Regions from separate parts of the Halomonas sp. AOP7-B1-5 genome, predicted to be linked through region 1. Evidence: predicted binding sites of a transcription regulator. Region 1 holds the regulator's gene; each other region holds the start of a gene.
What was found. The regulator sigma-54, encoded in region 1, starts transcription at its own class of promoters, with help from an activator protein. The targets are predictions, from matches to a motif close to TGGCACNNNNNTTGCTNT.

Region 1 (2,271 bases):
ACTCCAGCACCCTTTTTTTGCTGCCCCCAGGCACATCGTAAAGCACGCGCTCCGGGGGGAGGATAGTTTCCAACGTCATTGAGTTAACGCACGCCTGCGCCTTGGGCGCGAGCTTGTGCTTTTTCCTTATGCTTAACGAGTTGACGATCGATTTTATCGGCTAATGCGTCGATGGCTGCATACATATCGACATCTTCCGCATCGGCATGCAGGTCGGCGCCTGCTGCATGAAGGGTGCATGCCGCCTGCTGGCGCTCCTTCTCAATGGATAAGGTTACTTGTACCGTGGTGATATTGTCGTAATGGCGTTCGACGCGTTCAAGCTTTTCATTAACATAGTCACGCAAGGCGTCAGTCAGTTCTACGTGATGACCAGTGATGTTTACTTGCATTGACGTACTCCTTATCCATCGGACTGTATTTCGATTGTAACCCTTTTTACGGTGTTGCAAAGCCCTTGTCGCGAGTTTTGCTGTTTCTCTTGTACAAAACTGTCTCAAGACCTCCTAAAAGCCTACCTTAAGCGACGGCGTTCACTGGAGGATGGAATGCCCAATGACTCGCGGTATTTGGCCACAGTACGCCGTGCCACCGTAATACCTCCCTCTTCAAGCAGCGTGACCAAACGGCTGTCTGAGAGCGGTTTGCCAGGGGGTTCGTCCTGGATCAGCTTCTTGAGCCGGGCGCGAATCGCCGTGCTTGAGTGGCTGTCGCCCCCGTCTTGACCGCTGATCTGGCTTGAGAAAAAGTATTTAAGCTCAAAGACACCCCGTGGGGTATGAATATATTTCTGCGTTGTCACACGTGAAATGGTGGATTCATGCATTTCCACGGCTTCTGCAATATCCGCAAGAATCAAAGGCTTCATGGCCTCTTCACCTTGCTCTAAAAAGCCGATTTGACGGGTGATGATTTCGCGCCCTACGCGCAGCAGTGTATCGTTGCGGCTGGAGAGGCTTTTGATTAACCAGCGTGCTTCTTGCAAGTGCTCTTTTAAAAACTGGTTATCCTGGCTCTTGTCGGCACGCTTGATCAAGCTGGCGTAGTCGGGCTGGATGCGCAGGCGAGGCAGAGCTTCAGGGTTAAGCTCCAGGTGCCAGCCTTCATGATCGTGGCGTACCACCAGGTCAGGCGTGATATAGCTATCATCGGTCACCCCGTAAGCGCTACCGGGGCGTGGGTCCAGGCTGCGGATCAGGCCAATCACATCGTCTAGCTGCTCATCGTCCAGCCCTAGGCGGCGCTTGAGTAGCCGAATGTCATTTTTGCCGAGTGCTTCCAGAAACTGGCGTACCAGACGGCGCGCCGGGACAAGCAGGGGAGTGTCATCGGGCAGGGTAGCCAGTTGAAGCATCAGGCATTCGCGCAGGTCGCGGGCAAAAACGCCGGTCGGCTCAAACTGCTGCAAACGCATCAGAATGGTTTCCATCTCGCGCTGGCTAAGCGCTTCGATATTTTGAGCGCGCAACCCGTCGCGAATATCGTTTAAGGGCTGCGTCAGGTAGCCGTTGGCATCCAGCGCGTCGATCAAGCTTTCTGCAATCTGCTGTTCACGTGCGCTGAAGTCGGTCATGGCGAGCTGCCAAAGCAAATGACCGTGCAGGCTTTGTCCCGCTGCCTGGCGCTCAAAGTCAGGTCCCTCAGTGCTGCTGCCTGAGCTGCCTACATCCTGATAGGTGTCGGACCAGTCGCTATCAACGGAGAGTTCATTGGGTATGCTTTCCGCCCACTCCGCTTCCTGCGTTTCAACGGCTGCCTGCTCACCGAATTCATCTTCCTGTTCCAGCATCGGATTGGCATCCAGCGCCTGCTGAATTTCCTGACGCAGATCCAATGTGGATAACTGGAGCAGGGCAATGGCCTGCTGCAGCTGAGGTGTCATGGTCAGCTGCGTACCGATACGCAATTGGAGAGAAGCTTTCATGACCATCTGAGAACCACTCGTTACTCGGAAAGCTTTACCCTAGTGCGAGTCATGTTTATGTGCAAGTGCAATAAGCATGCCATTGATAATAATTCTGCTGCAGATCCCTGTTTAGCAGTGAACATAAATTTAAAGACGGAAATCAGCACCCAGGTAAACTTCTCTGACCTTCTGGTTATTGAGAATAGTCTCTGGGCTGCCGCCCGCGATGATATGACCATCGCCCACAATGTAAGCAATATCGCAGATATCCAGCGTTTCGCGCACGTTATGGTCAGTAATTAACACGCCGATATGGCGCTGCTTCAAGGCACGAATGATACTTTTAATTTCGCCGACGGAGATGG
Region 2 (2,271 bases), on a different contig from region 1:
TGAGCCATTAGCCTGGCTTCCGCCGGTGGTATTACCTACCGCGTTAGTGCCCGCCGGTGATGATGTTCCGGCGGCTCCGCTGGCAAACTACATGGTATTGCTAACCGATCGTCCGCCGGTCAATGTGCAAGAAGTAAAGGTACAAGAAATATCGGTAGACGCCATCAATAGCGCCCAGGCCGTCCAGGTCGCGTTAGCCGAGCGGGTCGAAACGTCCCCCTACTTGCCAAACCTGGAAGGTGTTGAAGTATCCCGTGTTGCAGAAGGGATCAGTTTGCGAGTGCAGGATCAATTGCTGTTTCCTTCAGCGGCTGCAGAGCTAACCAGCGGAGGCTCCTCATTGGTAGGTAGCCTGTTAGAAACCATACAGCGCTACGACGGTGAAGTGTGGGTCGAAGGTCATTCTGACAGCCAAACCATCAGCACCGATGAGTTCTCTTCTAACTGGGCGCTTTCAAGCGCCCGAGCGATAGCCATTGTGGAAGCACTGGAGGCCGAAGGAGTTGCGCCTGAGCGCTTGCGAGCCGTTGGCTTGGCAGCGACTCAGCCGCTTGAAAATAATGAAACCCCAGAGGGGCGAGCGCGCAACCGGCGGGTAGAAGTGGTTATTCATGTTGAGTAGGAGATCACTTTAGCGATGGCCCGACACCTCGGCGGGGGTTAAGGGCGGCTGGCGCCGCCATCGCCGAATAAATTCAGCTCCCACCTCACCGTTGGTGACATTAATACATCTGATGAAAGGTGCTTATCCGGCTCAAAGCACCTTACCCTTGTGGGAGGCCGCTTCAGCGGGCGAAGCTGTGCAGCCGGGGTTGAGGGCGGCTAGCGCCGCCATCGCCGAATAAATTCAGCTCCCACCTCACCGTTGGTGGCATTAATACATCTGATGAAAGGTGCTTACCCGGCTTAAAGCACCTTACCCCTGTGGGAGATCGCTTCAGCGGGCGAAGCAGTGCGCAGCGCTGCCGGGGTTAAGGGCGGCTGGCGCCGCCATCGCCGAATAAATTCAGCTCCCACCTCACCGTTGGTGACATTAATGCATCTGATGAAAGGTGCTTACCCGGCTCAAAGCACCTTCCCCCTGTGGGAGATCGCTTCAGCGGGCGAAGCCGGGCGATAGCTTAAAAGATAGAGATTTTACTAATAAGTACCGTTTTAGCTGCACAATAATGATGCTTGGGGCGGGCGTATTAAATTATTGCCTTATGTAAGGCATGCAATGTTGTTTGTTAAGGTTTTAATAAGCAGTGTTTTTTATATATTGGCATATTAAATGCATATTTAAAGTGGTCATTAACGACAAAGCTTGGCGGCTTTTTTAAGCCAAAAGAGGTAATGCTATGTCTGAACATGCCTGTACCGCATTATTACCCGAGTTGCCTGATGCGGAGCATCGGTCACGTTTGGTACTCACCGACTTAGATGGTTCGCTACTCGATCACCATAGCTATGATTTCTCACCTGCGGCACCCAGCTTGTCGCGCCTAAAGCAATTAGGCGTGCCGGTAATCCCCGTGACCAGTAAGACGCGTGCTGAATTATTGCCGCTGCGTGAATTGCTTGGACTTACGGGAACACCTTTTGTAGCTGAAAATGGCGCTATTATTGGCTTGCCGCCTAGCTGGTGCCATGCGCGTCTTGACCGTCCAGGCAATGGACGCGATGGCATTGTTACAAAACACGCCGGTGTTGATATTGGATTTATCCGAGCACGTTTAAGGGTATGGCGCCAACGGTTAGATGTACGTTTTACCAGTATGGGCGAGCTGAGTGTCCAGGACGTCGTCAAACTGACGGGGTTAGATAAAACGCGCGCACAGGATGCCTGCAAGCGCGAAGGCAGCGAGCCGCTAATTTGGCAAGATGATGCCGTTTCGCTCGAAAACTTCCGGTTAGCGCTAAGCGGCGACGGCCTTGAGCTTACTCAAGGCGGACGCTTTTGGCACGTTATGGGCCGTGGCGCCGATAAAGGCTGCGCTGTCACATGGCTAATCAAGCGTTTTGCCAAATTAAGAGGGTGCACGCCACTCTCGTTAGGGCTGGGCGACGGACCTAATGATCTAACGATGTTGGAGGCGGTCGATCAAGCAGTGGTTATTCGAGGTTGTCATAAAGCACCTGTTACACCGCAGGCCGCGGCGTTATATCGCACAAACAAAGCTGGGCCAGTTGGATGGGCAGAAGGAGTCGCGTACTGGTGGGAGCAGGATAGCCGCCAGTTAAATCTGGCAACGAAAACCGTTGCGCTGACTCAATAACGCCAAGGAGGGA
Region 3 (2,271 bases), on a different contig from region 1:
CAGCGTATGAATATACAGGGCTGGAATCCCCTGTAGGCTCAGCATAATAGCTTGGCTGCACAAAAAGCGTGCTACCTGCCATGGGTCTGGGCCACGGTGGGTGCCACGCATTGCTTCGAACCAAGTGATATTAATTTCGTAAGGTGTATCGCTGCCATCGGGGTTGCTGCGCATGCTGACAAAACCGCCGAAGCGATGCATCAGCTCTAAAAGTGCGTCGCGCTCATGGTTAGGCAGCAATCCCTCCAAAGGGCGCACGCCAATACCATCGTGGCTTGCGGTAAAGTTCAGGTACGTACACTGGTACGGCAATACCGGTAAACTTGATAACCATGCTTGCAGGGTTTCCGATTCGCCCCGCGTTAAGGTGTGAAGTAGCAGCGGAGGGAGCGCAAATTGATACACCATATGTGCTTCATCAGGCGGGCCTTCGGGCAGGCGCTCCAGACCGAAGTAACTGATATTTTCTTCGTGGGGCACGTTGGTTTCGGTAACTAGCAGGGTGCCTGGCGCAATTTCATCCACGACGGCACGTAACAGGCGTACAACAGTGTGCGTTTGAGGTAGATGGATACACGAAGTACCCAGACGCTTCCATAAAAATGCCACGGCATCCAGGCGAATGATCCGTGTCCCTTGCTGTAGGTAGAACAACAAAATTCCCACAAACTCCAAAAGCACATCAGGATTTTCAAAGTTTAAATCAAGCTGGTCTTCTGAAAAGGTTGCCCAGAGGTGGCGCGTGCCGCGGCGTGTTGCCACCGGAACGAGTAGGGGGCTGCTACGCGGGCGGGTAACGTGGGAAATATCCGTTTCAGGGTCTACTTCAATAAAGTAATCGCGGCCCGGCAGGCTGCCGCTTAAGTAATCGACAAACCAGAGCGATTCCCGGGAAACATGGTTCAGCACCAGATCCGCCATCACATCATAATGTTGGGCCAGTGTCTGAATATGCTGCCAGTCGCCAAGTTCCGGATTGACCTCACGGTAGTGAATGACCGAAAAACCGTCATCACTACTCCAGGGAAAGAAGGGTAAAACATGCACACCGCTGATGCGATCGCCCAGGCGCGTCTGTAAAAAATCGTTCAGGACGGCGAGAGGCGGGGAGTCAGTGTCGATGATGGAATCACCATAACAGATCAACCACTGATCCTTTTCGCTCCATGTTGGTGCCGAGCCGCAGTGCGTTGGCGCATCGGTTAATGCTGACGCGCTTAACGAACGGAAGTGATCGAGATGCTGGCCCAGACGACGCAGGACTTCATCGGCGCGAGGGCCATAAAGATGCGTCAGATAACCGTGAACCTTCTTTTCAAACGTCGGCATAAGGGGCTCCTTATCAACCATTTGTCTCCTGAATTCATTAAGCACTAGCATTGAACAAATGCAGCTTGTGTGCCAAATCGTTACAATGCAGGGTAACAGGCCGCCGACGTTTCATTATGGCCCGCGTTTAACCCCTTACGGCGTTTGAGTTTACGCCCGATAAGAGATAAAAAACGTGCTTGAAAATAGTGAGTGATAATTAGGTTATAACACGCTTACTCGTGCAGCTTACAGCACGGACTGACAACAGGTTGACCGCTATGCATTGTCCTTTTTGTGGTGCTACTGATACTCGAGTGACCGATTCGCGACTGGTAGCGGAAGGCGATCAGGTGCGTCGGCGTCGGCAGTGCGCTAATTGCCATGAGCGCTTTACTACTTACGAAACGGCCGAGCTGCTGATGCCTCGGGTCGTAAAGTCAGATGGCTCCCGTGAAAGCTTTAATGAAGCAAAGTTACGCGATGGAATGGTGCGTGCATTAGAAAAACGCCCGGTCAGTGCTGAATCTATTGAAGCGGCGGTTGAACGTATTCGTCAAACGCTGCGCGCCAGGGGGGACCGGGAAATTAACGCGCGAGACATCGGCGAATCCGTGATGCAGGCCTTAAAGAACCTGGATCAAGTTGCCTATATTCGATTTGCCTCCGTATACCGTAAGTTTCAGGATCTGGACGAGTTTCGTGCTGAGATTGACCGCCTTTCTCAGGAACCGCCCCGCATAACCCCAGGGCATGAGAAGGACGATACGTAATGGGTGCTACTGTCCCGTTTAGTGATTTAGACCACCGTTACATGGCGCGCGCCCTCCAGCTCGCAAGAAAGGGCCTGTATACCACCGACCCCAATCCGCGGGTGGGGTGTGTCATCGTACAGCAGTTGCCTGGCCAGCCAGGGCAGATTGTGGGAGAGGGGTATCACGTGCGCGCCGGTGAGCCCCATGC

Region 2: a site for sigma-54 is predicted at 1,263-1,280, ahead of ACT3XD_RS09445 (HAD-IIB family hydrolase). Genes of this name have one in related genera too.
Region 3: a site for sigma-54 is predicted at 1,387-1,404, ahead of ACT3XD_RS09420 (sugar phosphorylase). Genes of this name have one in related genera too.

What each region holds. Positions count from the first base shown of each region.
Region 1 is NZ_JBQTDC010000001.1:130,864-133,134, reverse strand. Features, by position in the region: gene ptsN (PTS IIA-like nitrogen regulatory protein PtsN) at 1-79, opposite strand, end outside; gene hpf (ribosome hibernation-promoting factor, HPF/YfiA family) at 84-392, opposite strand; gene ACT3XD_RS00645 (RNA polymerase factor sigma-54) at 515-1,930, opposite strand; gene lptB (LPS export ABC transporter ATP-binding protein) at 2,054-2,271, opposite strand, start outside.
Region 2 is NZ_JBQTDC010000015.1:18,337-20,607, reverse strand. Features, by position in the region: gene ACT3XD_RS09450 (OmpA family protein) at 1-622, shown strand, start outside; gene ACT3XD_RS09445 (HAD-IIB family hydrolase) at 1,341-2,258, shown strand.
Region 3 is NZ_JBQTDC010000015.1:8,902-11,172, reverse strand. Features, by position in the region: gene ACT3XD_RS09420 (sugar phosphorylase) at 1-1,329, opposite strand, end outside; gene nrdR (transcriptional regulator NrdR) at 1,590-2,081, shown strand; gene ribD (bifunctional diaminohydroxyphosphoribosylaminopyrimidine deaminase/5-amino-6-(5-phosphoribosylamino)uracil reductase RibD) at 2,081-2,271, shown strand, end outside.